2 linked regions of the Bradyrhizobium diazoefficiens genome follow. Each later gene encodes a partner of the first gene's protein in a complex. Links are inferred from orthologs where the notes say so. Each region holds a gene or a part of one and is shown on either strand. Other genes may lie near its edges.

Region 1 (15,710 bases):
CCTTCGTTCCATCGCCGCGGCATCGGCTCCTTGCTGCTGGAGCGGCTGATCACCGAATGCGAGGCGCGCGGCTTCCGCCAGATGATCGCGGTGATCGGCGACTCCGCCAATGCCGGCTCGATCGGCGTCCACACCAAGGGCGGCTTCAAGATGATCGGCACGCATCCCAATGTCGGGCTGAAATTCGGCCGCTGGCTGGACACGGTGATGATGCAGCGCGACCTTGGCGAGGGCGCGAAGACGGTGCCAACCAAGTAGGGCAGTCTCGTAGGGGTGGGAAAAGGCGCAAAGCGCCGTGCCCACCATCTCTCATCATAAGCAAGCATGGTGGGCACGCTTCGCTTTGCCCACCGTACGGCACCGCTCGCGTGGCCTACACCACCGCCAATTTGCGATCGATCACCAGCAGCACGCGCTCGAGCTCGTGGCCGCGGCGCAGGATCAGGCCGGTGGCCGAGATCACGCTGTACATGCCCTGCTTGCGCGCAAGCCGCGGGTCCTTCTCGATGCGGTAGATCGGCACTTCCGAGGCGCGGCGATAGACCGAGAACACCGCGCGGTCCTTCAGGAAGTCGATGGCATAGTCGCGCCACTCGCCGTCGGCGACCATGCGGCCATAGAGATTGAGGATACGGTGCAGCTCGAGCCGGTTGAACGTCACCCGGTTCGGTTGCGCATTCGCCGCGGCGGGGCGGGGCGCCGCGCGCTGCTCGCTCGGATCGGCATCCTCCGACATCAGACTCATGGGAAGCGGCTCCTCATCGCGCAGCATGACCTCGCCCGCGAAACCGTCCCCGGACCGCGGATCATGACAATCGCATGATTGCGCCAACCGGTCCTGGCCGCAAGGGCCTTGCGGGAACTCGTCGCCTGATCGGGCGCAAATCAGCCCACACGCAATGGTGGAACTCTGTCGCGGCAAACCGTCACGGGATCGTTAGCAGGAATCATACTGTCGCCGCTTTTCCGCCCAGCGCCCGCCGCCCTGCACTGCGAAAAGACCTATGTGCGTTGGCCCGGTCCTTTCGGTTCCGGATTCCTCAGCCCCCAGCCCCCCGGGGTCGAACAGGATCGGGTCTGTACGCGCGACAAGGAGGGCCAACGCAAGTTGGTCCTTTTTTGTTTGTGTCGGGATGTTTCTGACGCGCCGAATTTCCATCCAACATCCAACGCGAGCACTCTTTCCCCTCATCCGGAGGAGCCGCGAAGCGGCGTCTCGAAGGATCGAGGCCGGGATGCGTCGGCGGGCCTTGCATGGTTCGAGACGCGCGCAAGAGCGCGCTCCTCACCATGAGGGTTGAGAGTGAGTGTGACGCTTAGAGAGAAATTCGCTTCAGTGCAGCGACGTGTACGCCGCGCCCAGCATCGGGCCGGGCCTGTCGCGGCTGCCGTCCTGGACATAGACCACCGCGCCGTCGACGCCGTCGCGCGTGAGGTTCTCGATCGGCACGGTCCAGCTTTCCGGACGGCCGTTCCAGTCGCCGACCTTGAGCAAGTTGCGCACGACGTTGTGATACGTGATCTGCTGTCCGCGATTTTCGCCGCGGCTGATCGAGATCGGCACCGACTTGGCGACCGAGCAGATCCAGACCTCGCCGTGCGATACAGCAGGCTCCTTGCTCGCGGCCACCGAGACGTTGATCTGCTTGCCCGAGAGCGACATCGTCACCGGCACGCTCATCACGCCATTGCCCTTGTCGGTCTTGCCGATCGCATTCTCGATGCCGGCACGATCGCTGCCGATGACGTGGGTCGAGCCATTGACCACGACCTGCGGCGTGTAGACTTCGCGGTCGCCGCGCATGCGCGAATAGGCGCGCTGCCGCGCCGAGAAACGCGAATCCGCCAGCGTGTCCTTCCAGCCGAGATAATCCCAATAGTCGATCGGCATGCTCAGCGCGATGATCGAGGGGTCGCTGGAGAGATCGCCGATGATCTTGTCGGCGGGCGGGCAGGACGAGCAGCCCTGCGAGGTAAACAATTCGACAACGGCGCGGGGATCGGCGTGGGCGGGACGGATGATGGCGACGATGGCGCAGATGCCAAGCGCTCCCGACCAGAGTGCACCGGACCAGCGCGAAACCAGATTAGAAGCCGTCATTGTCGTCATGTCGAACGTCACACATCGCCACTCGTTGGGGGGAAGCTTAGCGCCTGATGGTCACCGTAGTCTTACGGGGCGCGGCATATTCGACCGTCCGGGGCGGGATTTGCGCCGGGCGGGCCCATCTGAAGTATGCCGCAACGTGCGAAGGCGGCCTTGTGATAGGCCGCCTTCGTTCAACCTTCTACTCACTTCGCAGTGAGCCACCGTTCACAAATCCGCGCTTTAAGCCGCGAGCTTGCGCAGCACGTAGTGCAGGATGCCGCCGTTCCGGTAATAGTCGAGCTCGTCCAGCGTATCGATGCGGCAAAGCAGCGAAACGCGCTGCAATGAACCGTCGCCGGAGACGATCTCCGCGGTCAGCTTCTGGCGCGGCTTGAGGTCGCCGACGAGGCCGCGCAGCGTGACCTTCTCGTCGCCCTTCAGGCCCAGCGACGACCACGAGGTGCCCTCCTCGAAGGTCAGCGGCAGCACGCCCATGCCGACCAGGTTGGAGCGATGGATGCGCTCGAAGCTCTGGCAGATCACGGCGCGCACGCCGAGCAGACGCGTGCCCTTCGCGGCCCAGTCGCGCGAGGAGCCGTTGCCGTATTCGGCGCCGGCGAACACGACGAGCGGCACCTGCTCCTGCTGGTACTTCATCGCGGCGTCGTAGATCGACATCTGCTCGCCGTCGGGCCAGTGCTTGGTCAGGCCGCCCTCAGGGATGTTGCCGTCGGCGCCTTTCAGCATGAAGTTCTTGATGCGGATGTTGGCGAAGGTGCCGCGCATCATCACTTCGTGGTTGCCGCGACGCGTGCCGTACTGGTTGAAGTCGGCGGGGCGCACCTGGTGCTCGCTGAGATATTTGCCGGCGGGCGAGGTGAGCTTGATCGAACCGGCCGGCGAGATGTGGTCGGTGGTGATCTTGTCGCCGAACATGGCGAGGATGCGCGCCTCGACGATGTCGGTGACCGGCTCCGGCTCCTTCTTCATGCCGTCGAAATAGGGCGGGTTCTGCACATAGGTCGAAGACATGTTCCAGCGATAGGTCTCGCTCTCGACCGTCTTGATCTTGCGCCAGTTGGTGTCGCCCTTGAACACGTCGGCATACTTCTTCTTGAAGATCGACGCGGTCACGAACTTCTTCATGAAGGCGTTGATCTCCTTGGTCGTCGGCCAGATGTCCTTGAGGTACACCGGCTTGCCGTCCTTGCCTTCACCGAGCGGCTCGACAGCGAGGTTCTTGGTGACGCTGCCGGCGAGCGCGTGGGCGACGACCAGCGGCGGCGAGGCCAGATAGTTCGCCTGCACGTCCGGCGAGACGCGGCCTTCGAAGTTGCGGTTACCTGACAGCACGGCGGCCGCGACGATGCCGTTGTCGTTGATCGACTTCGAGATCTCCTCCGGCAGCGGGCCGGAATTGCCGATGCAGGTGGTGCAGCCGAAGCCGACCAGGTTGAAGCCGACCTTGTCGAGATCGGCCTGCAGACCGGAATCGGCGAGATAGCCCGCGACCACCTGGCTGCCCGGCGCGAGCGAGGTCTTCACCCACGGCTTGGCCTTCAGGCCCTTGGCAGCGGCATTGCGTGCGAGCAGGCCGGCGCCGATCAGGACGCTCGGGTTCGACGTATTGGTGCAGGAGGTGATGGCGGCGATCACGACGTCGCCGTGGCCGAGGTCGAAGTTCTTGCCTTCGACGGGGAAGCGCTTCGCCGGCTCCTCGGCCTTCTTGTACTCGCTGGCGAGCGCGAGCGAAAAGCCTTCGGCGACCGAGGGCAGCGCGATGCGGCCTTCGGGACGCTTCGGACCGGCCATCGACGGCACGACGTCGGCGAGGTCGAGCGTCAGCGTCTCCGTGAACACCGGATCCGGCGACTTGGCGGTGCGGAACAGCCCTTGCGCCTTGGCATAGGCTTGCACCAGCGCGACGCGCGCGGGCGCACGGCCGGAGGTCTTGAGGTAATCGATCGCGGCGGCATCGACGGGGAAGAAGCCGCAAGTCGCGCCGTATTCGGGCGCCATGTTGCCGATCGTCGCCTTGTCGGCGACCGAGAGATTGTCGAGGCCGGGGCCGAAGAACTCGACGAATTTGCCGACGACGCCGAGCTTGCGCAGCATCTGCGTCACCGTCAGCACGAGATCGGTGGCGGTGACGCCTTCCTTGAGCTGGCCCTTCAGCTTGAAGCCGACGACGTTGGGCAGCAGCATCGATAGCGGCTGGCCGAGCATACAGGCTTCCGCCTCGATGCCGCCGACACCCCAGCCGAGCACGGCGAGGCCGTTGACCATGGTGGTGTGGGAATCGGTGCCGACCAGCGAGTCGGGATAGGCGACCTCGAAGGTGCCGGTCTTCTTGCCGACCGTCATCTTCTCCTTCTTGGTCCAGACCGTCTGGGAGAGATATTCGAGATTGACCTGATGGCAGATGCCGGTGCCGGGCGGCACGACGGAGAAGTTGGAGAACGCCTTCTGGCCCCACTTCAGGAACTCGTAGCGCTCCTGGTTCTGCTTGTACTCTTCGGTGACGTTCTTGGCGAAAGCCTTGTTGTCGCCGAAGAAGTTCACGATCACCGAGTGGTCGATGACGAGGTCGACCGGCACCAGCGGGTTGATCTTCTCAGGCTCGCCGCCGAGTTTCTGCATCGCGTTGCGCATTGCGGCAAGATCGACCACCGCGGGCACGCCGGTGAAGTCCTGCATCAGCACGCGGGCGGGACGGAATGCGATTTCATGCTCCAGCGACTTCTTGCGCAGCCACTTCGACACCGCGACGATGTCGTCCTTCTTGACCGAGCGGCCGTCCTCGTTGCGCAGGAGGTTCTCGAGCAGGACCTTCATCGAATAGGGGAGCTTCGAAATTCCCTTCAGACCATTCTTCTCGGCCGTGGGCAGGCTGTAATAGACGTAGGTCTTGGCGCCGACCTTGAGGGTCTTTTTGCATTTGAAGCTGTCGAGCGAGGTCATGTACGAAATCCCAATCGTTAGTTATACCCGGCCGGGTATTTTAACACCGTCAGCATAGCAGGCTGGGTCGCTTGCAGGGGCAGGTTGAGTTGCTGCATCAAGTAGTTCCGGGCTTATAGAAGCTTTCTAACCGCACCGCCACAGCCACAAACATACCCAGCAATCCGCGAGCCAAAAATTCTGATGCGCTACCGCAAGTTTTCCTGAGGCCTGGCTGTGAGCGGGTTGGGACCAGGCCAGATGCAGCTGTCCGGACGCGGGGTCGCCTGCGTGCGGGGCGGCCGGGAGGTGTTTGCCGGGCTCGATTTCGAGGCCGTCTCGGGCGAAGCCGTCGCGGTGATCGGCCGCAACGGCGCGGGCAAGACCTCGCTGCTGCGGCTGATCGCGGGGCTGCTCGTTCCGGCCGGCGGCACGATCGTACTGGACGGGGGCGACGCCGACATGACGCTGCCCGAGCAGTGTCACTATCTCGGCCATCGCGACGCCCTCAAGCCGGCGCTGAGCGTGGCTGAAAATCTATCGTTCTGGGCTGATTTTCTCGGCGGCGAGCGCAGTGATGCGGGTGAAAGCCTCGCCACCGTGGGACTCGACCATGCGGCCGATTTGCCCGCCGCCTTCCTGTCCGCGGGTCAGCGCCGCCGGCTCTCGCTCGCCCGCCTGCTGACCGTCCGCCGGCCGGTCTGGCTGCTGGACGAGCCGACCAATGCGCTGGATGCCGCCGGCCAGGATATGTTCAGCGGCCTGATGCGGGAGCATCTGGCGCGCGGCGGCCTGATTATCGCCGCGACCCACGCCCCGCTCGGGATCGAATCGCGGGAGCTGCGGATCGGGGGTGTGGCGTGAGGTGGGCCGACCCTCAGCTTTCCGAGCGGCATGATGGCGACCTCTCCGTTCCCTCCCCCCTTGTGGGGGAGGGGCAGGGAGGGGGGTGCCACACGGCATGCTCTCTTGGTTCTAGCGTTTGGGAAGCAGGCGCTCCGCTGCGGACCGTCCGCCCCTCAAAGGCACCTCGCCCGGGGCTACCCCCCTCCCCCGCCCTCCCCCACAAGGGGGGAGGGAGCGCATCATGTGCTCGGCTGGCAGCGGACGCTTCGGCGATCATTGGGAGCACCCCATGACCGCCCTTGCCGCCCTGATCCGTCGGGACGTCCGGATCGCGCTGCGCGTCGGGGGCGGGGCGCTGATTGGCGTGTTGTTCTTCCTGACCGTCGTCGTGCTGATGCCCTTCGCCGTTGGGCCGGATCTAGCGCTGTTGTCACGACTCGGGCCGGCGATCCTGTGGCTCGGCGCGCTGCTGGCGAGCCTTTTGACGCTGGACCGGCTGTTCATGGCCGACCATGAGGACGGCTCGCTCGATTTGATCGCGATGAGCCGGACGCCGCTGGAACTCGCCTGTGCGGCCAAGGCGCTGGCGCATTGGCTGGCGGCGGGCCTGCCGCTGATTGTCGCAACCCCCGTGCTGGGCCTGCTGCTCAACCTCGACATGGTCGCGACCGGCGCGGTGGCGCTGACGCTTTTGGCCGGCACTCCGGCGCTGACCTTCACCGGCATGATCGGCGCTGCACTCGCCGTAACCCTGCATCGCGGCGGGCTGCTGATGGCCGTGCTGGTGCTGCCGCTGTCGATTCCCGTGCTGATCTTCGGCGTCGCGGCCTCGCAGGCCGCGATCGTCGGCCCCATGACCTTCGGTGCGCCGTTCTCGATCCTGTGCGCGCTGTCGCTGGTCAGCCTCGTGATCGGCCCGTTCGCGGCGGCGGCAAGCCTGCGGCATGGGCTAGACTGAGATGGGCTCGACTGATCTTGCCCCCGATCAACTTTCGCCGCCCGCTTTCATGCTGATTGCGTGAGCGCCTACCTGTGATTATCAGAAGACCATGTCGCTGATCGACCTCGCCAATCCCACACGGTTCCTCGCGCTGACGGCGCGGGTGCTGCCCTGGCTTGCGGCTGCGACAATCATCGTGCTCACGATCGGCCTCTACCAGTCCGCGCTTGCGCCCGACGACTACCAGCAGGGCGCGACCGTGAAGATCATGTTCATCCACGTGCCCAATGCCTGGCTGTCGATGTTCGTCTGGGGCGTGATGAGCATCGCCTCGCTCGGCACGCTGGTGTGGCGGCATCCGCTCGCCGACGTTGCCGCGAAAGCGGCGGCTCCGATCGGCGCCAGCTTCACCTTCCTTGCACTGCTCACCGGTTCGCTGTGGGGACGTCCGATGTGGGGCACCTATTGGGAATGGGACGCGCGGCTGACCTCGGTGCTGATCCTGTTCCTGATGTATCTCGGCCTGATGGCGCTGTGGCGCGCGGTCGACGATCCCTCGCGCGCGGCGCGCGCCGCCGCCGTGCTGACGCTGGTCGGTGCGATCAATCTTCCCATCATCAAGTTCTCGGTCGACTGGTGGAACACGCTGCACCAGCCGGCCTCGGTGATGCGCATGGGCGGCTCGACGCTCGACAAATCGTTTTTGATCCCGCTGCTGGTGATGGCGGTCGCGTTCACGCTGCTGTTCGTCACGCTGCATCTGGCCGCGATGCGCAATGAGATTTTGCGCCGGCGCGTCCGCTCGCTGCAGATGATGCAGGCGAGCCAGAAGGCTGCGTGATGATATCGCTTGGTCCATACGCATCCTTCATCGTGACGTCCTACGCGGCTGCGGCGGTCGTCGTGGTGATCCTGATCGGCTGGGTCATCATCGATTATCGCAACCAGACGGAGCGTTTGCGCGAGCTCGAACGCACCGGCATTAGCCGCCGCTCCGGCCGCAGCGGGACGAAGCTGCGATGAGCAATCAATCGACCTCCGCCCCGCCGCAGCGTCGCACCTTCCTGATGGTGCTGCCGCTGATCGCCTTCATTGCGCTCGCGCTGCTGTTCTGGTTCCGGCTCGGCAGCGGCGATCCCTCGCGAATTCCCTCCGCACTGATCGGTCGTCCGGCGCCGCAGACCACGCTGCCGCCGCTCGAGGGGTTGCAGACTGATAACGCGCAGGTCCCTGGCCTCGACCCGGCCGCGTTCAAAGGCAAGGTCAGCCTCGTCAATGTCTGGGCATCCTGGTGCGTGCCGTGCCACGACGAGGCGACGCTGCTGACGGAGCTCGCCAAAGACAAGCGCTTCGCGCTCGTCGGCATCAACTACAAGGATGCGCCCGACAACGCGCGGCGCTTCCTGGGACGCTACGGCAACCCATTCGGCCGCGTCGGCGTCGACGCCAACGGCCGCGCCTCGATCGAATGGGGCGTCTATGGCGTGCCGGAGACCTTTGTCGTCGGCCGCGAGGGCACCATCGTCTACAAGCTGGTCGGGCCGATCACGCCGGAAAACTATCGGACGGTGTTGCTGCCGCAGCTTGAGAAGGCGCTGAAGGCGACCGGCTCCTAACACCGCTCTCGTGCCCCGGACGCTGCGCAGCGCTTCTTCAGCGGTGCGCTGCAAAGCCGGGGCCCATATCACCACGACGGCGCTCCTGGATGGTTCTGGGTCCCGGCTCTGCGCAGCAGCGCAAGAGCGCTGCAGCGCATCCGGGACACGAGACGGTCATCACCCCTTCCGCACATCCCCCGCCTCTGCCTCGCTCGCTTCCAGCGAGGCCGGCTCGATCCCGTAGCGCTTGGTCAGCGGCATCTGGGCGATGGCGAAGACCATGGTCAGCGGGGTGACGCCGAACACCTTGAAGTTCACCCAGAAGTCCGTGCTCTGGGTGCGCCAGACGACCTCGTTCAGCACCGCCATGCCGGCGAAGAACAGCGCCCAGCGCAGCGTCAGGATGCGCCAGCCCTGCGGCGTCAGGTTGAACATCTGGTCGAACATCACGGCGATGAAGGAGCGGCCGAACAGCAGGCCGCCGCCGAGGATCGCGGCGAACAGGCCGTAGATGATGGTCGGCTTGACCTTGATGAAGGTCTCGTCGTGCAAGACCAGGGTCAGCGTGCCGAACACCAGCACGATCACGCCTGTGACGATCGCCATGATCGGGATGTGACGCGTCACCACATAGGAGGCGATCATCGCCGCGACGATCGCGATCATGAAGGCGCCGGTGGCGGCGAACAGGTTGAACTTCGCATTGACGAAGAAGAACACGAGCAGCGGACCGAGCTCGGTCGCCAGCTTGAACAGCGGATGCGGCTGGGTCTTGTCCATTACCTGACCTTTGTTGCTGTCATCCCCCCGCGAAGGCGAGGGATCCAGTATTCCAGAGGCAGCTCGGCTTGAACCGAGAAACTGCGGCGTACTGGATGCCCCGCCTCCGCGGGGCATGACGAAAGAAACCTACGATTCGATTCCGGCAATCGCGCGGGCGAAATCGCGCGCGGTGAAGGGGGCGAGATCGTCGACGCCTTCACCGACGCCGATGAAATGCACCGGCAGTTTGAATTTCTCCGCGAGCGCCACCAGAATGCCGCCGCGCGCGGTGCCGTCGAGCTTGGTCATCACGAGGCCGGTGACGCCGGCGGTGCGATGGAAGGCCTCGACCTGCGACAGCGCGTTCTGGCCCACGGTCGCGTCCAGCACCAGCAGCACGGCATGCGGTGCAGTCGCATCCACCTTGCGGATCACGCGCACGACCTTTTCGAGCTCGTTCATCAGCTCGGCCTTGTTCTGGAGACGGCCGGCGGTGTCGATCAGCAGCACGTCGACGCCCTGCTCCTTCGCCGCCGTCAGCGCGTTGAAGGCAAGGCTCGCCGAATCCGATCCTTGCGCGCCCGCGATGACCGGGGTCTTGGTCCGCTCCCCCCAGACCTTGAGCTGTTCAATCGCGGCGGCACGAAACGTGTCGCCGGCGGCCAGCATCACCTTGCGGCCCTCGGAGGCGAATTTCTGCGAGAGTTTTCCGATCGTCGTGGTCTTGCCGGAGCCGTTGACGCCGACCACGAGGATCACGAACGGCTTCTTCGCCGCATCGATCTCGAGGGGCTTGGCCACCGGTGCCAGCACCTTCTCGACCTCGGTTGCGACGACGTCCTTGACCTCGTCCGCCGAGATCGCCTTGTCGTAGCGTCCGGTGCCGACGGCGTCCGCAATCCGCACCGCGACCTCAGTGCCGAGATCGGCGCGCAGCAGCACGTCCTCGATGTCGTCGAGCATGGCGCGGTCGAGCTTGCGCTTGGTGACGAGATCGGCGACCGCGGTCCCGAGCGAGGACGAGGTGCGCTTCAGCCCGTTGGACAGGCGGCGCCACCAGCTCAGCTTGGGGGGATCTGACGTGGTATCGTTCATGGCGGGGGTGTGTTAGCCGTTCCGGCCTCTAAACGAAAGTCTTGCAATTGCTCGATGTTCCCCAATTGACTGCCGACGAGATCCTCGCGCGCGTGCTCCATCGCGACGGATTGATGCTGGTCATCGACAAGCCGGCCGGCCTTCCCGTGCATCGCGGCCCCAAAGGCGGCGCCAATCTGGAAGACTCTTTCGACGCGCTCCGGTTCGGTCTGCCGCGACCGCCGGTGCTGGCCCATCGGCTCGACAAGGACACTTCCGGTTGCCTCGTGCTCGGCCGCCACCGCAAGGCGACTGCCTCGCTCGGCCTGCTGTTCAAGCACGGCAAGATCGGCAAGACTTACTGGACCGTGGTTGAAGGCGGCCCCATTGCGGATGAAGGCGTCATCGACATGCCGCTCGGCCGGCTCAATGCCGAGCGCGGCTGGTGGCAGAAACCCGACCCAGAGGGCCAGAAGGCGATTACCAACTGGAAGGTGATGGGACGTGGCGACGGTTTCACCTGGCTCGCCATGGAACCGGTGACCGGGCGGACCCATCAATTGCGCGTGCATTCGGCCGAGAGCGGCTGGCCAATCTTTGGCGATAACATTTACGGCAACGGTCCGCGTTTCGGCGAGCCGAAGCTGCACCTGCATTCCCGCGAGATCGTGGTGCCGATCTCCCGGAACAAGGAGCCGGTCCGCGTCGTGGCGCCGGCGCCGCCGCATATGCATGAGAAGCTCAGGGCGTGCGGGTGGAACGGGGAATAGGTGCCGCTGGCGTTCACCTTTCCCGCGTGCCGGAGAGGTCGGCGCGAAGCGCGGGGCGAGGGTTCTATGGGAGATTGTCCCGTCGCGGAGACACCCTCTCCCCAACCCTCCCCCGCAAGCGGGGGAGGGAGCACAGCTCCGCCGCCGCATCACCTCGTCCTCATCGCTCCATGGTTTACGAAACGTTCAGCGCTCATCGCTAATGATAGCGGTTGCTTAGAACAAGCTTCCGTCAATCCGCTCAGGACGAGCTGCGCGACATGTCCAAGGCCGAGCTATCGATCATCGACGAGGTCGAATCCGCGATTCGGATGGGCTCGGCGGAAAAGGGCCTGGAAACCGCCCGGCGCGTCACCGACCTGTTCCTGTCCTCTGCCGGAAGCTTCGATGACGAGCAGATCGCGCTGTTCGACGAGGTGCTCGACCGCCTGATCGGCACCATAGAGCTGCGCGCCATAGCTGATATGGGCGCGCGAATTGCCTTGGCCGAGATCAGCGCGCAGCTCGCGCCGATCGCGCAGGCGCCGCCCTCGGTGATCCGCCGCCTGGCCAACAATGACGAGATCCGCATCGCCGGTCCGGTGCTGCAGGAATCCGCGCGGCTCGACGATGGCGAGCTGGTGAAGATCGCCTCCAGCAAGGGCGAGCCGCATCTGCTCGCGGTCGCCGGCCGCTGGTGGCTGAAGGAGATCGTCACCGATGCGCTGCTGGCGCGGCGTTATCCCAGCGTCAGCCGGCGCCTCGCCGCCAACCCGGGCGCGCGCGTCTCCGGCAAGGGATTTGCCATCATTGTCGGACAGGCCGAAAGCGATCCCGAGCTCGCCGTCAGCGTCGGCGTCCGCGTCGATCTGCCCTCGAATCTGCGCCGGCAGCTGCTGCGCTCGGCGACCGATGCGGTGCGCACCCGCCTGTTGTCGCGCGCCCCACCGCATCTGTTCGAGGAAATCCAGAGCGCGATCGCTGCGGTCACCGTCGGCGTCGAGCGCGAGATGTCCGGCGTCCGCGATTTCGAGGGCGCCAAGCGCGCGATCGCAAATCTCAAGGCGAGCGGCCAGCTCAACGAGGCGACGCTGCTCGGCTTCGCCACGCAGCGGCGTTATGAGGAGACCGTGGCGGCGTTGGCCGCGCTATCGGGATCGACCGTCGAGGTGATTCGCCCGCTGATGCAGAGCCTGCGCGAGGACGGCCTGCTGGTGCCGTGCAAGGCGGCGCAGCTCAGCTGGGAAACCACCGCCGCCGTGCTCGAAAGCCGGTTTGCCACCGGTGCGATGAAGCCGGCGGATCTTGCCAAGGCGCAGGGGCATTTTGCAAGGATAACCCCGGAGAACGCCCGGCGGACGCTGCGGTTCTGGCAGGTGCGGGCATCGTAGGGCACGCGTGTTTTTCGCGCCCTATGGGCCACACACTCCGCTGTCATCACCCGCGAAAGCGGGTGATCTAGTATTCCAGAAACGGTTATGGGATGCGGAGAAGCCGCGGCGTACTAGGTCGCCCGGTCAAGCTGGGCGACGACACTGATGATGTGGTAAGCCGCTCGCCATCACTGCCGCAAATATTCAGCCGCACGACACTGCCCACCTCCGCGCCCGTGATCGCCACCGGCAGGTAATGCTCCGTCCGGCCCTGCCCTTCGCTCTCGATCAGCACATCGCGCGTCGCGCCGATCTCGGCTTGCAGCCGCTGACGCAGCGCCAGTTCGCCCGCAGCCCGCAGCCGCTTCGCGCGTTCCTTGATCGCGGGTCCCGCCACCTGCGGCATCCGCGCGGCGGGCGTGCCGGGGCGTGGTGAATAGGGGAAGACGTGCAAGAAGGTCAGGCCGCATTGTTCAATCAGATCGAGCGAGCGCGAGAACATCTCCTCGGTCTCGGTCGGAAAGCCCGCGATGATGTCAGCACCCAGCGCGATGTCCGGGCGCAGGCGGCGGACCTGATCGCAGAACGCGATCGCATCCCGGCGTGAATGCCGTCGCTTCATCCGCTTCAGGATCATATCATCGCCGGATTGCAGCGACAGATGCAGATGCGGCATCAGGCGCGCATCATCGGCGATGGCGTCGAGCAGATCGCTGTCCGCCTCGATCGAATCGATTGAGGAGATGCGCAGGCGCTTCAGCTCGGGCACGTGCCGCAAAATCTGCTTGGTCAGCATGCCAAGTTTCGGCGTGCCCGGCAGATGGGCGCCGTAGCTGGTGAGATCGACGCCGGTCAGCACGATCTCGGCATGGCCGCGCGCGGCCAGCGCCCGCACCTGCTCGACCACGGCGCCCATCGGCACCGAACGCGAATTGCCGCGGCCGAACGGAATGATGCAGAAGGTGCAGCGATGATCGCAGCCGTTCTGCACCTGCACGAAGACGCGCGGCAGACCGCTGGCAAAGCCGTCGATCAGATGCGGCGCCATCTCCTTGACGGCCATGATGTCGCTGACGGCGATTTTTTCGCCGGCGCCGAGATCGAACGCTTCGCGCGCCTTGCGCCACACTTCGCCGCGCAGCTTGTCGTCATTGCCGACGACGCGATCGACCTCGGCCATGCCGGCGAACATCGCACTTTGTGTCTGCGCGGCGCAGCCGGTGACGACGATGCGCGCACCGGGCCGTTCGCGCTTCAGCTTGCGGATCGATTGCCGCGCCTGCGCCACCGCCTCGTTGGTGACGGCACAGCTGTTGATGACGATGGTGTCGGACAGGCCTGCGCCCTCGGCTTCGCGGCGGATCACCTCCGCCTCGAAGGCATTGAGGCGGCAGCCGAAGGTGACGACGTCGACAGCCATCAGCCGACCGGCGCGAACAGCGCCGGATCGAAATTGCCTTCATATTCGAAGGTCGCGGTGCCGGTCATCAGCACATGGTCGTCGCGCTCGCGCCATTCGATGCCGAGCTTGCCGCCGGGCAGCGTGATCTCGACATGGCGCCCGGCGCGCTTCAGGCGCGCAGCCGCGACCGCGCTGGCGCAAGCCGCCGAGCCGCAGGCCTTGGTGAGGCCGGCGCCACGCTCCCAGGTGCGGATCGTGATGTGCTCGCGATCGACGATATGGGCCAGCGTGATGTTGGCGCGCTCGGGGAAGATCGGATGGTTTTCGAGCAGCGGGCCGAAGCGGCCGAGATCGTAGGCGTCGACGTCGTCGACCCAGAAGATCGCGTGCGGATTGCCCATGCTCACCACCGACGGCGAATGCAGGATCGGATTGTCGATCGGTCCGATCTGCAATTCGATGTAGCGGGTGTCGCGAAACTCTTCCGCCAGCGGAATGTCCTGCCAGCCGAACTTTGGCGCGCCCATGTCGACCGTGTACAGGTCCGGCGCCGGGCCTTGCCAGGCGTTGAGCAGGCCGGCCGCGGTCTCGAACGTCGCCGCGGTCTGACCGGTCTTCTCGAAGATGCGGCGCACCACGCAGCGCATGCCATTGCCGCAGGCGCCGGCCTCCGAGCCGTCATTGTTGTAGATGCGGACGAAGGCCTCGGTGCCGTCGAGCCGCGGCTTCTGCAGCACCATGAGCTGGTCGTAGGGCACGCCGCCCTGAGCCGACGCCACGGCGCGCGCGTCGTCCGGCGTGACAGGCGAGGCGGAATCGCGCATGTCGACAACGACGATCTCGTTGCCGATGCCGTTCATCTTGGCAAATGCGTGGTTGGCCAGCGCGCTCATGAAAATTCCCGAATTTCGCCTGCCTTATATGGCGATCCTTGCCGGCTTGGCCAGTGATTTGGCGGCCGTCTGGGTGGACGGCCATGACGCATCTGTCATGGGACGAATTCGGCCCTCGCGTGTTAGAACGGCGCGGTTCGCGCGGACCGGGACGCGCGGGCGGGTGCAAGGATGGATTTAGGCCTTGGTGCACAAGGTCTTGATGAATTGAGGCGTTGGTGAACCAGGGCCTTGGGGAGAATAGAATGATCAGGTTTCGTCGTCTCGCTCTGGCTGCGCTGATCCCGGCAGCGGCCATGTCGCTTGCGCTGTCCGGCGCACTGGCACAGGCTCCGAGCCCGGCACCGGCCGCATCAGCAAGTCCCTCGCCGGCTCCATCGGCTGCGCCCGCTGCGGCCGCGAGCGCTTCGCCTGCGCCTGCGGCAAGCCCGTCGTCGGCGACGAGCGCCTCGCCCAGCCCTGCGGCGACACCTTCGCCCGCGGCCAGCGCCTCCCCCTCACCCAGCCCGACGGCGCCGCCACCGGCGGCCGCCGCCACGCCCGCCCCGGTGCAGACCGCCGATCCGTTCGGCCAGGAGACCACGCTCGAGGCCAAGAAGGTCGTGATGGTCAAGGGCACCGCCAATTGGGATTCGGCGTTCGACACGCTGATCGATGCCTTCAAGGCGCTGAACACGCTCCTGGACAAGCAAGGCATCCAGCACGCCGGCAATTCGATGATCGTCTACACCTCCACTGACGACACCGGCTTCACCTTCCTCGCCGAGATCCCGGTCGAGCAGGACCCGAAGAACCTGCCCAAGGACATGAGCATCGGCAAGTCGCCGGAGGGCAAGGCCCTGAAATTCGTCCATCACGGCTCCTACGACAACATGGACAACACCTATGAGGCGATCACCAATCACCTCGACGACAAGAAGCTGGAAGCCAAGGACACCTTCATCGAGGAGTACCTCACCGATCCGCTCAAGACGGCCGAGGACAAGCTCGTGATCAACGTGTTCGTACCGTTGAAGTGAGAGCGATGAAGAAGCCCGCCGTACT
Region 2 (15,646 bases), 4.9 Mb from region 1 along the record:
ATGACGTGATCGGCCGCCTCTTGCAGCGTCCGCAGCTTGCGTCCGCCGCGCAAGGTAATGGGATCGTCGAACGCCGCCGACCAGGGCATGTCAGGCCGGCCGATCGGCGAGGGGGGACATCACGGCGCGATGAGACGGTGTGCTGCCGCTAGCCGGCCTTCTTCGCGCGGGCCGGCGCGCGCACCGGCTTGTCGGCCTTCTTCGCAGGCTCCTTCGCCGTCTTCGCAGCGGTGTCCTTGCCGCTCTTGCCTGAGATCGGCAGCAGCATCTCGCGCTGGCCCTCGACGCGCTTCTTCGGCTTCTTGCCCTTGACGGCTTCCTTCACGGTTTCTTTGACAGTTTCCTTGGCGACCTTCGCGGCGGGCGCCACATCCTTCTCGTTCGCGATGCTCTTCTTCAGCGCGTCCATCAGGTTGATGACGTTGCCGCCGGTCTTGGGCGTCGTTTTCGCGGCGATCGGCATGCCGCTGCGCTTCTTGTTGATGAGGTCGATCAGCGCGGTCTCGTAATGGTCCTCGAACAGCTCGGGCTCGAACGCGCCGGACTTCTTCTCGACAATATGCTTGGCAAGGTCGAGCATGTCCTTGGTCAGCTTCACATCCTGAATGTCGTCGAAATATTCGGTCTCGCTGCGGACCTCGTAGGGGTAGCGCAGCAGCGTGCCCATCAGGCCGCTCTCGAGCGGTTCCAGCGCGATGATGTGTTCGCGGTTGGTCAGCACCACGCGGCCGATCGCGACCTTGTCCATGCTGCGGATGGTTTCGCGGATCACCGCATAGGCGTCATGCCCGACCTTGCCGTCCGGCACGAGATAATAGGGGCGGATCAGATAGCGGTTGTCGATGTCGGCCTTCGGCACGAACTCGTCGATCTCGATCGTGTGGGTGGAGTCGAGCGCGATCTCCTCGAGCTCGTCCTTGGTGACCTCGACATAGGTGTCGGTGTCGACCTTGTAGCCCTTGACGATGTCCTCGGAGGTCACCTCGTCACCGGTCTCGGCGTCGACCTTGAGGTACTTGATCCGATGTCCGGTCTTGCGATTGATCTGGTTGAACGAGACCTTCTCCGTATCCGAAGTGGCCGGATACAGCGCGACCGGGCAGGTCACGAGCGACAGACGCAGAAAACCCTTCCAATTGGCGCGGGGGGCCATGGGCTACTCCAAACGCAACGGGGACAGACTTATGAGAATACCATCGGGGAACACCGAATCATAGCAAGGCGCGACTCGGAATCTTGCAACTGCGTTAACCGGCCGCCAGTTGTGCGGTTGCTGCGTTGGTCGAGGGGAAAATCCGGAACATCAATTCGGATCGGGCGTTGGCTCCGCATACAGGGCCGCGACATGGTCGCCGCCCATCGGAGGCGACATCCAGAGATTGAGGACATCATGGCATCCACGCGAGAGCAGAACCGGATCGTCGAAACTCCGACCGAGGCGCGCCAGGGCGAGCCGGGGCCTTCGGTGGCGGCGCTGCTCGCCATCTCGACCGGGCTTGCGATCCTGATCCTCGCCGTCATCTGGTTCGTGTTCTTCCGGACCTGACGGGTCGATCGAGGAGACGGCTCGCACCTTTCGACTCACCGCGGAAAGCGCCACACTGCGCCCGCCATGTCGCCGGCCGGTCCGGTGGCGCGGCGGGCGCAGTCGCATCAATGGGCGGCGTCTATGACCAAGTCATATATGACTAAAAAGTAACGCAGGCAGTTCCCCGCGTTCATATTCAGTTCACGCCGGAATTGCTCATCTCTGGCGCAGTTGATGCGGCCTATGTCTGGAGAGAAGAGTGCGCCTGCTCGTTGTCGAGGACGACCCCGATCTCAATCGCCAGCTCACCAAGGCGCTGACCGACGCCGGCTACGTCGTCGACCGAGCCTTCGACGGTGAGGAGGGGCATTATCTCGGCGACAACGAGCCCTACGATGCCGTCGTGCTCGACATCGGCCTGCCGAAGAAGGACGGCATCTCGGTGCTGGAGGCCTGGCGCCGCAATGGCCGCACCATGCCGGTGCTCATCCTGACCGCACGCGACCGCTGGAGCGACAAGGTGCAGGGTTTCGATGCCGGCGCGGATGACTATGTCGCCAAGCCGTTCCATCTGGAGGAGGTGCTGGCGCGCATCCGCGCCCTGCTGCGCCGCTCCACCGGTCATGCCCAGAGCGAGCTGTCTTGCGGCCCCGTCACGCTCGACACCCGCACCGGGCGGGTCAGCGTCTCCGGCAATCCCATCAAGATGACCTCGCACGAATATCGGCTTCTGGCCTATTTGATGCACCATTCCGGCCGCGTGGTCTCGCGCACCGAGCTGGTCGAGCATCTCTACGACCAGGATTTCGACCGCGACTCCAACACGATCGAGGTCTTCGTCGGCCGTATCCGCAAGAAGCTCGACGTCGACATCATCCAAACCGTCCGCGGCCTCGGCTATCTCCTGACCCCGCCGCCCGCGCCGGGCGCTTGATGGCTTCTCAGGCTTGACGGGAGGCCGAACAGCGGCCTTGGTCCGGTTATGACGTCCGACCACCTGACATCCTGCGTCTCCCGGGATCGGCTCGATGCCCGCTAGCTCACTTGCCAACCGCCTGTTCCTGTCGGCAACGGCGTGGCTTGTCGTGATCCTGGCCATCACCGGCGTGGTGCTGTCGTCGGTCTACAAAAACGCCACCGAGCGTGCCTTCGACCGCCGGCTCAATCTATACCTGCGCACCCTCATCGCCGAGGTCGCAACCCCCGACGAGCCGCCGGACCGCCAGTTCCAGTCGCTCGGCGAGCCGCTGTTTGAGCTGCCGCTGTCCGGCTGGTACTGGCAGATCACGCGCACCGACACCGAGAAGCCGGAGGTGCGCTCCTCGCGCTCGCTCTGGGACAAGAAGCTGCCGAAGCTGGAGGAGCAGGGTGCCGAGCTCACTGCCGCCGGCATTCGCCTCGCCTATGTCGACGGGCCCGAGGGGCAGAATTTGCGCATGGTGGAGCGGCCGGTCGATCTCGGCGCCGACGGCAAATTCCTGGTCAGCGTCGCCGGCGACGACACCGAGATTTTCGACGAGACGCGGAGCTTCGACTACTATCTCGGCGGCACCTTCACCGCGCTCGGCATCGTGCTGCTGCTGACCACCGTGTTCCAGGTCCGCTTCGGCCTTGCGCCGCTCAAGCGTATCTCGGAATCGATCGCCGACATCCGCTCCGGGCGGGCGGAGCGGCTCGAGGGCGAATTCCCGGTCGAGATCGCCCCTCTGGCGCGCGAGACCAACGCGCTGATCGAAGCCAATCGCGAAATCGTCGAGCGCGCGCGCACCCATGTCGGCAATCTCGCCCATGCGATCAAGACGCCGCTCTCGGTCATTCTCAACGAGGCAGGCAGCCACGCCGCCGATCCGTTCGCGGCCAAGGTGAGGGAGCAGGCCGACGTGATGCGCGACCAGGTCGCCCATCATCTGGAGCGCGCCCGCATTGCGGCGCGGGTCTCGATCGTTGCGACCGTGACGGAGGTTGCGCCCGTCATCGAGGCGCTGCGGCGGACCATGGAGAAGATCCACCGCGACCGGGGCATCATGGTCGAGGCCAAGGCCGACCCGTCGGCGAAGTTTCGCGGCGAGCGGCAGGATCTGGAGGAGATGGTCGGCAACCTCGTCGACAATGCCTGCAAATGGGCGGCCTCGCGGGTCTTCATCGAAGTTCTGGTCGAGACGCCGAACCAGGCGGGCGCGGGCCCCCGCTTGCGGATCCTGGTCGATGACGACGGCCGCGGCCTCTCGGAGGCCGAGCGCGCCCAGGTCGCCCGGCGGGGTCAGCGGTTAGATGAGTCCAAGCCCGGCTCGGGCCTCGGCCTGTCGATCGTGACCGACCTTGCCGCGCTCTATGGCGGCAGCCTCTCCCTGAGCGGGGCCCCGATCGGTGGCCTGCGGGCCGAGCTGGTGCTTCCCGGAATATAATCCATTGTTCTCATGGGATTTTTTGGTCCAGTGGCGGCCGGTCCGCAAGCAAGCGGGGGCATTCGAGCCAACGTCCTCAACGGCTTCTTAAGGCGCAGCCTCCTATGATCGCGCTCGGACGCATCCCATGTCCGCCATTTTACCGTGCATTACCGGGCGCATGAGCCAGACATCGATCGAGCGGCTGAGGGAATATCTCGCGCAGCTCCCGCCGCAGTCGCAGGCGCTGCTGATGCGGGAGTTCGAGCGCGCCCTCGAGCGCGGCCAGGACACGGCGGTGGCAACCCTCGTGCTCGAGCAGCTGCGCAAGATCGTCCGCAAGAGCGAAGCCGACGAAGTTCCGCCGCCGCGCACCGACGACCTGTCGCGGCTGCTGTTCCAGGTGCTGGAGCCATTTCTGGTCGAGGCGGGCGCCCCGATCCGGGTCGGCCAGATCCGCCGCTCCTCGCTGCATCCGATCTGGCAATGGCTCGGCCGCGACGGCGCGCCGGACAAAGTCAACGAATTCGAGGCGGCGCTGGCGCGCATGCCGGCGGACGCCGGAGGGCAGGTCGAGGCGCTGGCGCAGAAGCTCCAGGCCGCGGCGGCCGATGCCATCTTCGAGCTGACGGGGCCGGGCGGCGGCGACAAGTCGCGCGCGCTCGCCCGCGTCGGCCCGCCCAACGTCATCGAGGACCTTTATGCGGTCGGCGCGGTGCTCCAGGTCCGGGAAGCCATCGCCACGCTGAACGAGAAGCTGCCGCGTTTCCTGCGCGCCTTCGGCGATTCCCAGATCGCCTCGGTGACGTCCGCGCTCAACATTCCCGTGCTCCAGACACCGCAGATGCTGCCCTTCGCGCTGTCGATGGTGGCGCAGCGGATGACGGCGCCCTGGCAGATCATCCGCCTCGCCATCAAGATGGCCGCGTCCGACGACGAGATCCGCGTCGCGGCGACGCCCTATGGTGTCGCGGTCACGATGGCCCTGCACGACCTGTCCTGCGTGGCCGCGATCCTGCGCACGGACATCAAGCGCGGCTACTTCGACAATGTCGCCGACAACCTCAAGGCGCTGCACGACGGCGTGCGCGGTCTGCGCACCGAGCTCGACCTGCGCAACGATTCCGCCTGGGGCAAGCAGCTGACCTCGATCCGGGCCGACATCTCCAATGCGCTGCAATCCGAGATCGACAGCGTTCCCGGCCGCGTCCGCCGCATCCTGCGCCAGCGGCCCGAGAAGGACATCCCGCCGGGGGCACGGATCGACAGCACCGAGGTCGAGGAGACCGTCGCGCTGATCGATTTCGTCGCGACCTGCCGCAACTATGCCAGCGAGCTTGCGATCAACGAGGTGACGCTGCGCACCTATTCCGACCTTCAGCAATATGTCGAGCGCTCGACCGAGCAGCTGGTGCAGTCGCTGCGTGCCGCCGATCACAAGGTCCGTACCTACCGGCAGCAGCAGGTGCAGGCGGCGATCCGCTTCTGCCAGGTGCTGTTCGGCGACGATTACGCCTCGCTGATGAGCCGCGCCGCGGAAAACGCGCTCACGGGCGAGCGCAAATCCTCGCGCGCCAGCTGATCCAAGCGCACATTTTCGTAAGTACAATTTATAGTTGACGATACCGGTGACGAGCCCTACGGTCACCGTGCAAGTTTTTGAAATTTCCATCTGTGGGCGCATGAAACCCGTTATCAGCTCCATCGAAATTGAGAACCGCGTCGTAGTTGCCAAATATCAAAGGCTGATGGTCGGCGCGAAGATCGTGCTGGTCGAGAAGGCAAGCGGTCGCCAATTGCCGGAGACCGTCACCAAGGTTGCATCTCCGGTTCCCGTCGGCGCGCTCCGCATCAGATTGCCCGACGCCATCGAGCCCGGAACATACTTCCTGAAGGCCTTCAATGGGCATGGCGAGCACGCCGCCCAGAGCGCGGACTTCGAGATCGGCTAAGCCGTTGGATTTCCACCGTTACGGACTGCGCGCGGTCGCGCCGAATTGACAATTGTCAATTGCCGCATCGTCCGGCCGTGGTGTAAAGCCAGCTATGGGCGCGGCTCGCGCGCTTCCGGAAGCTTGCCAGATGACGTTGTGGTTCGTGTTCGCGCTGATGACGGTCGCGGCGATTTTCGCCGTGCTCTGGCCGCTCGGCCGCGGCGCGCGTGCGCAAGATCAGGACAGCCAAAATCAGGGCAGTGAGGTCGCGGTCTACAAGGACCAGTTGACCGAGATCGAGCGTGATCTCGCCGCAGGGCTGATCGTAGCGCCCGAAGCGGAAGCCGCGCGCGTCGAGATCAGCCGCAGGCTCCTCACCGCTGCTGCCAGCGAGCCGGCATTGGAGCCGAAATCGAGCCTGAAATGGCGTCGTGCGGCGGCCGTGCTGGCGCTGGTCGGGCTGCCGCTGGTTGCGGTCGGCATCTACATGCCGCTTGGCTCGCCGCTGTTGCGCGACTTTCCGCTGGCACAGCGGGAGCGCGGGGCAGGCTCCGGCATGGCGCAGTCGCTCGAGAATCTGGTCGTGCAGGTGGAGCAACATCTGGAAAAGAATCCGACCGACGGCCGCGGCTGGAATGTGCTCGCCCCGGTGCTGGAGCGGCTCGGCCGCTTCGATGATGCCGTGCGCGCCTATCGCAACGCGATCACTTATAGTGGCGAGAGTGCGGAGCGCCGGTCGGACCTCGGTGAAGCGATCGCGGCCGTCGCCAGCGGCGTGGTGACCGCCGAGGCGAAGAGCGAGTTCGAGCGCGCCCATGCGCTGAACGCCGATGATCCCAAGGCGAATTATTTCCTCGGGCTTGCCGCCGAGCAGGACGGCCGCAAGGACGACGCGGCCAATATCTGGCGCGCTCTGCTGGCGAAAGCGCCGGCGGATGCGCCGTGGCGGCCTCTGGTGCAATCCGCGCTGGCGCGGGTCGGCGGCGGCGGCGCGACGATGCCGGCGCTGCCGGATGAGACGATCGCAGCGTCCAGGGATATGAACGAAGGTGATCGCAACGCGATGATCCGCGGCATGGTCGAACGTCTCGCTACGCGCCTCAAGCAGAACGGCGAGGACGTCGAGGGGTGGCTCCGCCTGGTGCGCGCCTATCTCGTCATGGGCGATCGCGACAAGGCGAGGGGCGCGTCGACCGACGCCCGCCAGGCGGTCGCCAATGACGGCGAGCGGCTGCGCCAGCTCAACGAAGGCCTCAGGACTCTCGGGCTCGACGGATGACGAGAGTGGAACGAGACGGACGGAGAACGGACACGCCATGACCCGCAAGCAGCGACGCATGACCATCATCGGCGGCTCGCTCGCCGTGCTCGCGCTCGCGGCCGCGCTGGTGCTCAACGCACTGCGCGACTCCATCGTGTTCTTCTCGACCCCGACCATGGTGGCCGAGAAGCACGTCCAGCCCGGCAAGCGGTTTCGCCTCGGCGGCCTGGTGCAGCCCGGCTCGCTCCAGCGCGGCGACAATCTCGCGGTGACCTTCGAGGTCGCCGACGGCAACGCAAAACTTCCGGTCGCCTATAAAGGCATCCTTCCCGACCTGTTCCGCGAAGGGCAGGGCGTCGTTGCCGAAGGCGCGCTCGACGCCAGCGGCGTGTTCAAGGCCGACACCGTGCTCGCCAAGCACGACGAGACCTACATGCCCAAGGACGTCGCCGATGCCCTGAAGAAGCAGGGCCACTGGAAGGACGATTACGGTCCGCAGGCCTCTGGTGGCGGCAAGCCTGCGGCCACGACGGCGCAGGGCAACCCGCAGGGAGCGGTGCGGTGATCGCGGAGTCAGGACATTACGCGCTGGTGCTGGCGCTTGGGCTCGCGCTGATCCAGTCCATCGTGCCGCTGATCGGCGCGCGCCTGCGCGATGCCGCGCTGATGAACGTGGCGCGCTCCACGGCGCTGGCGCAGCTGCTGTTCGTGGCCGCCTCGTTCATCGCGCTGGTGACGTTGCACGTGAACTCGGATTTCTCGGTCGCCAACGTCTACGAGAATTCCCACTCGATGAAGCCGCTGCTCTACAAGATCACCGGCGTGTGGGGAAACCATGAAGGCTCGATGCTGCTGTGGGTGTCGATCCTGGCATTGTTCGGCGGCCTGGTCGCAGCGTTCGGCAACAATTTGCCGCTGTCGCTGCGCGCGCATGTGCTGGCCGTGCAGGCCTGGATCGCCAGCGCGTTCTATCTCTTCATCCTGATGACCTCGAATCCGTTCCTGCGCATCGCGACCCCGCCGATCGAGGGACGCGATCTCAACCCGGTGCTGCAGGACATCGGCCTCGCGGTGCATCCGCCGATGCTCTATCTCGGCTATGTCGGCTTCTCGATCTCGTTCTCCTTTGCGATCGCCGCGCTGCTCGAGGGGCGGATCGATGCGGCCTGGGCGCGCTGGGTGCGGCCCTGGACGCTGGCGGCCTGGATCTTCCTGACCTTGGGCATCGCGATGGGCTCGTACTGGGCCTATTACGAGCTCGGCTGGGGCGGCTGGTGGTTCTGGGATCCGGTCGAGAACGCCTCGCTGATGCCGTGGCTCGCCGGCACCGCGCTGCTGCACTCGGCGCTGGTGATGGAGAAGCGCAACGCGCTGAAGGTCTGGACTATCCTGCTGTCGATTCTGACCTTCTCGCTGTCGCTGCTCGGCACCTTCCTGGTGCGCTCGGGCGTCATCACCTCGGTGCACGCTTTCGCCACCGATCCGACCCGCGGCGTGTTCATCCTGCTGATCCTTTGCCTATTCATCGGCGGCAGCCTGTCGCTGTTCGCGGGCCGCGCCACCTCGTTGAAGCAGGGCGGCCTGTTCGCGCCGATCTCGCGCGAGGGCGCGCTGGTGCTGAACAATCTGCTGCTGACCGTGGCCTGCGCGGTCGTGCTGTTTGGCACGCTCTATCCGCTGGCGATGGAAGTGCTGGCCGATTTCAAGATGTCGGTCGGCGCGCCGTTCTACAATCTGACGTTCGTGCCATTGTTCACGTTGCTGCTGCTCGCAGTCCCGTTCGGCCCAATGCTGGCGTGGAAGCGCGGCGATCTGCTCGGTGTCACCCAGCGCCTGCTCGCCGCGGGCGTCGCCGGCCTCGTCGCCGTCGCCGTCGCCTGGGGCTGGGCGAGCGGGGGCAGTACGCTGGCGCCGCTCGCGATCGGACTCGGCATCTTCGTCATCGCCGGCGCCGTCACGGACATTGTCGAGCGCACCGGCCTCGTGCGGCTGCCGTTCGCAACGGCCTTGCACCGGGCCCGCGGCCTGCCGCGCTCGGCCTGGGGGGCGGCATTCGCACATGCCGGCCTCGGCATCGCCCTGATCGGAATCGTCTGCGAGACCACCTGGAACAGCGAATACATCGCGACGATGAAGCAGAACGACGTCGCCCATGTCGCCGGCTACGACCTCAAGCTTGACGGCCTGTTTTCGCGCCAGGGGCCGAACTATCGCGAGATGATCGCCGAGTTCAGCGTCGGCCGCGACGGCGGGATGATCAGCGTCATGACGCCGTCGAAACGCAGCTTTACCACGCGTGGCTCTTCGACCACGGAGGCCGCGCTGCTGACGCGCGGCGCAAGTCAGCTCTACGTTTCGCTCGGCGATGCCACCGCGGAAGGTGCCATCGCCGTCCGCATCTATCACAAGCCGCTGGTGCTCCTGATCTGGTGGGGGCCGGTGCTGATGGCGTTCGGCGGCATGCTGTCGCTGTCCGACCGCCGCCTGCGGGTCGGTGCGCCAAAGCCGGCGCGGGCCAAGCAGCGCCTCCAGCCGGCGGAGTGATCTTGATGCGCCGGATGATGGCCGCGTTCGTCGCGTTGATGCTGTTGGCTTCGCCGGCGGCGCATGCCGTGCAGCCCGACGAGATCATGTCGGACCCGGTGAAGGAGGCCCGTGCGCGCGACTTGTCGCGCGAGCTGCGCTGCATGGTCTGCCAGAACCAGTCGATCGACGATTCCGACGCGCCGCTGGCGCGCGATTTGCGGCTGCTGGTCCGCGAACGCATCGCTGCGGGCGACAGCAATGCGCAGGTGCTCGATTTTCTCGTCGCGCGCTATGGCGAGTTCGTGCTGCTCAAGCCGCGCTTCGAGCGCCAGACCATGCTGCTCTGGCTGCTCGCGCCTCTGCTGCTGACCGGCGGCGGCCTCGCGCTGTGGCTGCAAATCCGCCGTCGCGCGCGAAGCGGTGCAGATGCGCCGGCACCGCCGCTCACGCCCGAGGAACAGGCGCGGCTTGCCGCCTTGATGTCCGACGACACCACCCCCTCGCGCTAGCTTCGCGAGGCGACGATCGCGCTTTGACGCCGGTTGCCGGAACTCGATTAAGTTCCTGTCCGACCACGACTTTCGGCCTGCGTTAAACCGCCGCATCCGGCCCGCCCCTTCATTACAAAAGTTTAACCCCGCCGCCAGCGCGCGGTAAGGCGGGAGTCCCCATCTTCAGGACCGTAAGGCGCTGCCATTCGGCGCCAAATGGATTTCAAGGCCCTGGAGATCTCTGCATGACCGACCGTATCGACCTCTCGAACCTTCCGTCCAACCGGCAGCCGCGCCGGTCGGTGTTTTCCGCGCGCAAGATCGCGCTGATGGCCTCGGTCGTCGCCGGCCTCGGGGCCGCCGTCTACGGCTTCAGCCCGTCGGTCTCGCCGGCCGACCTGTTCTCCAGCCCGGCGCATGCGCAGGTCAACAACGAAGTCAAGAAAGTCGAGCGTCCGATCGGCTTTGCCGACATCGTCGAGCGCGTGAAGCCGTCGGTGATCTCGGTGAAGGTCAACATCAAGGAAAAGACCGCAAGCAACGATGACGGCGACGATTCCTCGCCGTTCCAGCCGGGCTCGCCGATGGAGCGCTTCTTCCGCCGCTTCGGTGGTCCGGATGGTTTCCCGGGCCTCAAGGGCGGCCGTGGCCGCGTCGTGCAGGGCCAGGGCTCCGGCTTCTTCATCTCGGCCGACGGCTATGCCGTGACCAACAACCACGTCGTCGACGGCGCCGACAAGGTCGAGGTCACCACCGACGACGGCAAGACCTACACCGCCAAGGTGATCGGCACCGACCAGCGCACCGACCTTGCCTTGATCAAGGTCGAGGGCAGCTCGAATTTCCCGTTCGCCAAGCTTGCCGACGGCAAGCCGCGGATCGGCGACTGGGTGCTGGCGGTCGGCAATCCCTTCGGCCTCGGCGGCACCGTGACCGCCGGCATCGTCTCGGCCAGCGGCCGCGACATCGGCAACGGTCCCTATGACGATTTCATCCAGATCGACGCGCCCGTGAACAAGGGCAATTCGGGCGGTCCGGCTTTCAACACCGAAGGCGAGGTGATGGGCGTCAACACCGCGATCTATTCGCCCTCCGGCGGCAGCGTCGGCATCGCGTTCTCGATTCCGGCCAACACCGTGAAGAGCGTGGTGGCCCAGCTCAAGGACAAGGGCTCGGTCAGCCGCGGCTGGATCGGCGTGCAGATCCAGCCGGTGACATCCGACATCGCCGACAGCCTCGGCATGAAGAAGGCCGAAGGCGCGCTGGTGGCGGAGCCCCAGGCGAACGGTCCGGCCGCCAAGGCCGGCATCGAATCCGGCGACGTCATCACCGCAGTCAACGGCGAATCCGTCAAGGACGCCCGCGAGCTCGCCCGCACCATTGGCGGCATGGCGCCCGGAGCGACGGTGAAGCTCAACGTGCTGCACAAGGGCCAGGACAAGGTCATCAACCTCACCCTCGGCCAGCTCCCGAACACGGTCGAGGCCAAGGCCGACACCGACAATGACACCGGCAAGGGTGCAAGCAAGGGCACCGACGTGCCGAAGCTCGGCATGACCGTTGCCCCTGCCAACTCCGTGGCTGGCGCCGGCAAGGAAGGCGTCGTCGTCACCGAAGTCGATCCGAAGAGCGCCGCGGCCGAACGCGGCTTCAAGGAAGGTGACGTGATCCTCGAGGTCGGCGGCAAGACCGTGGCCACCGCCGGCGAAGTCCGCGACGCCATCAATGCGGCGCGGACCGACAACAAGAACAGCGTCCTGATGCGCGTGAAGAGCGGCGGCCAGTCGCGCTTCGTAGCCGTGCCCATCGCCAAAGGCTGAGGGCCAGGAGCCTGTGAGATGAGGGGTGTCGCCGGCATCAGTCGCCCCCGCCGCCGACGCTCCTCGGGGGAGCAGCGCAACGATTGCTTCCCCTGTCTACCTTCCGGTGGAATTACGCCCCCCTCCGTCGGAAGGCCTAGGGCGGTGAAGTCCCCCCAGCTTCACCGCCCGCCCTTTGTCGACCCAGGTTCTCGACTTAAGTTCTCGACCAAGTCTCTTTCGCTTGGCTTGCATGCGATTGCCGCTCGCGCCATGTTCATAGAAGGTTGACTCCCTTGACCGCCGCCGAACGCACGATGCGCCTCCTCATCATTGAAGACGACCGCGAATCCGCCGACTACCTCGTGAAGGCGTTTCGCGAAGTCGGTCACATCGCCGATCTCGCTGCCGACGGCGAGGAAGGCCTCGCCATGGCCGAGAACGGCGACTATGACGTGCTGGTGGTCGACCGCATGCTGCCCAAGCGCGACGGCCTGTCGCTGATCGGCGCGCTCCGCGACAAGGACAACACGACGCCCGTGCTGATTCTCTCCGCGCTCGGCCAGGTCGATGACCGCATCAAGGGCCTGCGCGCCGGCGGCGACGACTATCTGCCAAAACCCTATTCCTTCGCCGAGCTCTTGGCCCGCGTCGAGGTGCTGTCGCGCCGCCGCGGGGGACCTGCCGAGGACACGATCTATCGCGTCGGCGATCTCGAACTCGACCGGCTCTCCCATCGCGTCGCCCGCGGCAAGGACGAGCTGACGCTGCAGCCGCGTGAATTCCGCCTGCTCGAATACCTCATGAAGCATGCCGGCCAAGTCGTCACGCGCACCATGCTGCTGGAAAACGTCTGGGACTACCATTTCGATCCGCAGACCAACGTCATCGACGTGCACATCTCGCGGCTGCGCTCCAAGATCGACAAGGGTTTCGAGCGGCCGCTGCTGCACACGATCCGCGGCGCCGGGTACATGATCCGTGACGGCATTCGGTAAACTCGTCCGCACCACGGCGTTCCGGCTGACGCTGGTCTATCTGCTGCTGTTCGCGATGTTCGCGGCCTCGCTGCTCGGCTATTTCGCCTGGAACACGCGGCGGCTGATCACCGAGGAAATCACGCAGACGGTGAACTCCGAGACCTCGGAGATCAACGAGATCTACGGCCGCCGCGGCATGTTCGGCCTCGTGCGCACGATCGAGTATCGCGCGCTGCGGCCGGGCGCCAACCTCTACCTCGTGACCACACCGACCGGGCAGGCGATCGCCGGCAATGTCGGCTCGCTCGCGCCCGGCGTGATGGCGACGCGCGGCTGGTCGGAGACGGCCTATCGGCGGATCGAGGATGCCGACGACCGCGACCATCGCGCGCTGGTGCGCGTCACCGAGCTCGAAAACGGCTTCCGGCTGCTGATCGGCCGCGATCTCGCCGAGCGGCGGCGCCTGTTCAGCATCGTCGCCAAGGCGGCGCAATGGTCGGTCCTGATCGTGGTGGTGCTCGGCCTCGGCGGCGGCGTCTTCGTCGCCCGCCGTGTGCTTACCCGCATCGATGCCATGACCGGCACCGCCCAGCGCATCATGACCGGCGATCTCAGCGGGCGCTTGCCCGTCGGGCGCAGCGGCGACGAGCTCGATCGCCTCGCCGAAAATCTCAACGCCATGCTGGAGCGGATCGAAGCGCTGATGGCGGGGCTGAAAGAAGTCTCCGACAACATCGCCCACGACCTCAAGACGCCGCTGACGCGTATGCGCAACCGCGCCGAGGAGGCGCTGGCGAGATCGGGCTGCGAGGCCGACTACCGCGCCGCGCTGGAACGGACCATCGAGGAATCCGACGGCCTGATCCGCACCTTCAACGCGCTGCTGATGATCGCGCGCGCCGAGTCCGGGCAGGCGCGCGGCAACATGGATGATTTCGACGCGGCCGAAGTCGCGGGCGGTATCCACGAGCTCTACGAGCCGCTCGCCGAGGACGACGGCATGACGCTCAAGGTCAGGGCCGAGCCCACACCCGTTCACGCCAACCGCGAACTGATCAGCCAGGCGCTCGCCAACCTCGTCGAGAATGCGATCAAATATGGCAAGCCGGTCGCACAGACCGGCGGAACCGTGGTCAGCATGGACGCGCGGCAGATCACGATCGAGGCGAAGCGAGAGGGCGACCAAGTGCTGCTCAGCGTCATCGATCGCGGCCCCGGCATTCCCGAGGCCGACCGCAAGCACGTCGTCGAGCGATTCGTGCGGCTCGAGGCCAGCCGCACGCTGCCGGGGTCCGGCCTCGGCCTCAGCCTCGCCGCCGCGGTTGCGACGCTTCATGGCGGCGAATTGCGGCTGGGCGATGCCCAGCCCGGCCTCATCGCCACGCTGGTGCTGCCGGCGCGCGCGGGTGCAGGCGACAGGGTTGCTCCTCCAATGCAGGATGTGCCACAGAAGGTGGCATGAACCACTCCGCGCCGGGAAACGCGGACAAGCATGGAGCGAGTCTCGCCGCGCGCTTCGCGGAAGCTCCCCATATTGCCGCTTCCGCAACTGACGAACGACGTATCGAGAGCTGGCTGGCCGAGCTTGAGCCGGCACAATCGGCCCGTATCGAGGGCTTGCTGAGCCATCCCTTCGCGCGGAACATCCTGGCCGGCATCGCGGAATTCTCGCCCTATCTGTTCGATCTGGTGCGCACTGACGCGCCGCGTCTGATCCGCCTGCTCGAGTGCGATCCGGACGCGTATCTTCCCACGCTGATCGCAGAGGCGTGGGGCGCGGTGCTCGCGGCGGGCGACGAAGCCGAGGTGATGCGTCTGCTCCGCCGCATGAAGGCGGAGGCCGCGCTGCTGACTGCGCTGTGCGACATCGGGGGGGTCTGGCCGGTGATGCGGGTGACGGCGGCGCTGACCGATGTTGCGGTGTCCTCGGTGCAGGCGGCGCTCCAGTACCTGCTGCGGCAGGAAGCCGCACGTGGCAAGCTCTCGCCGCCCAATCCGGAGGCTCCCGAGGAAGGCTGCGGCCTGATCGTGCTCGCGATGGGCAAGATGGGCGCGGGCGAGCTGAACTATTCCAGCGACATCGATCTCATCGTGTTCTTCGACCCTGATGCCACAACGCTCGCGCCCGATATCGAGCCGCAGCCGTTCTTCGTCCGCGTGACGCAGGGCATGGCGCGCATCCTTCAACAGCGCACCTATGATGGCTATGTGTTCCGCGTCGATCTGCGCCTGCGTCCGGATCCGTCCTCGACGCAGGTGGCGATCTCGCGCGACGCCGCGCTGAACTACTACGAGCGGGAAGGGCGCACCTGGGAGCGCGCCGCAATGATCAAGGCGCGCGCCTGTGCCGGCGATGCCAAAGCAGGCGAAGCGCTGCTGGCCGAAATCGCGCCGTTCGTCTGGCGCAAGCATCTCGACTTTGCCGCGCTCGCCGACGTCCACGACATGAAGCGGCAGATGCAGACCTATCGCGGCCAGAGCGAGATCGCGGTCGAGGGGCACAATGTCAAGGTCGGCCGCGGCGGCATCCGCGAGATCGAGTTTTTCGCGCAGACGCAGCAGCTGATCGCGGGCGGCCGCCATCCCGAATTGCGGGTGCGGCCGACGCTCGCCGCGCTCGACATTCTCGCCTCCAGCAATTGGATCACCTTCGCCGCGCGCGACGAACTCACCGCCGCCTACGAGTTCCTGCGCCGCGTCGAGCATCGTCTTCAGATGATCGCCGACGAGCAGACCCACACGC

Evidence for each region.
Region 2: the proteins of ccmB (region 1) and ccmE are in contact, whole or in part, in a solved structure (PDB 8CE8), measured with the Escherichia coli proteins. The link is inferred for Bradyrhizobium diazoefficiens from one-to-one orthologs.

What each region holds. Positions count from the first base shown.
Region 1 is NZ_CP067100.1:484,129-499,838, reverse strand. What follows is about bases 5,077-7,998. They hold ccmB (heme exporter protein CcmB), read left to right. Parts: upstream 5,077-6,164; coding sequence 6,165-6,833; downstream 6,834-7,998. Other genes in these bases: JJB99_RS02340 (DsbE family thiol:disulfide interchange protein), read left to right, coding at 7,835-7,998; ccmD (heme exporter protein CcmD), read left to right, coding at 7,653-7,838; JJB99_RS02350 (heme ABC transporter permease), read left to right, coding at 6,925-7,656; ccmA (heme ABC exporter ATP-binding protein CcmA), read left to right, coding at 5,291-5,893. Also shown: JJB99_RS02380 (GNAT family N-acetyltransferase), read left to right, coding at 1-258; JJB99_RS02375 (DUF2794 domain-containing protein), read right to left, coding at 374-745; JJB99_RS02370 (DUF1223 domain-containing protein), read right to left, coding at 1,334-2,110; aconitate hydratase AcnA, read right to left, coding at 2,330-5,050; more of JJB99_RS02340, read left to right, coding at 7,999-8,431; JJB99_RS02335 (septation protein A), read right to left, coding at 8,591-9,193; signal recognition particle-docking protein FtsY, read right to left, coding at 9,323-10,270; JJB99_RS02325 (RluA family pseudouridine synthase), read left to right, coding at 10,318-11,019; JJB99_RS02320 (DUF2336 domain-containing protein), read left to right, coding at 11,280-12,389; tRNA (N(6)-L-threonylcarbamoyladenosine(37)-C(2))-methylthiotransferase MtaB, read right to left, coding at 12,475-13,791; dapF (diaminopimelate epimerase), read right to left, coding at 13,791-14,666; JJB99_RS02305 (GyrI-like domain-containing protein), read left to right, coding at 14,912-15,685; JJB99_RS02300 (SIMPL domain-containing protein), read left to right, coding at 15,691-15,710. UniProt on the Escherichia coli protein: Required for the export of heme to the periplasm for the biogenesis of c-type cytochromes.
Region 2 is NZ_CP067100.1:5,390,499-5,406,144, reverse strand. The notes cover bases 6,060-8,917. They hold ccmE (cytochrome c maturation protein CcmE), read left to right. Parts: upstream 6,060-7,162; coding sequence 7,163-7,672; downstream 7,673-8,917. Other genes in these bases: JJB99_RS25750 (heme lyase CcmF/NrfE family subunit), read left to right, coding at 7,669-8,917; ccmI (c-type cytochrome biogenesis protein CcmI), read left to right, coding at 6,060-7,125. In the rest of the region: JJB99_RS25795 (hypothetical protein), read right to left, coding at 1-89; JJB99_RS25790 (Ku protein), read right to left, coding at 149-1,153; JJB99_RS25785 (hypothetical protein), read left to right, coding at 1,391-1,546; JJB99_RS25780 (response regulator transcription factor), read left to right, coding at 1,788-2,462; JJB99_RS25775 (sensor histidine kinase), read left to right, coding at 2,557-3,933; JJB99_RS25770 (hypothetical protein), read left to right, coding at 4,094-5,494; JJB99_RS25765 (hypothetical protein), read left to right, coding at 5,595-5,864; more of ccmI, read left to right, coding at 5,995-6,059; more of JJB99_RS25750, read left to right, coding at 8,918-9,651; JJB99_RS25745 (cytochrome c-type biogenesis protein), read left to right, coding at 9,657-10,142; JJB99_RS25740 (Do family serine endopeptidase), read left to right, coding at 10,370-11,944; JJB99_RS25735 (response regulator transcription factor), read left to right, coding at 12,241-12,921; JJB99_RS25730 (sensor histidine kinase), read left to right, coding at 12,905-14,365; JJB99_RS25725 (bifunctional [glutamine synthetase] adenylyltransferase/[glutamine synthetase]-adenylyl-L-tyrosine phosphorylase), read left to right, coding at 14,362-15,646. UniProt on the Escherichia coli protein: Heme chaperone required for the biogenesis of c-type cytochromes. Transiently binds heme delivered by CcmC and transfers the heme to apo-cytochromes in a process facilitated by CcmF and CcmH.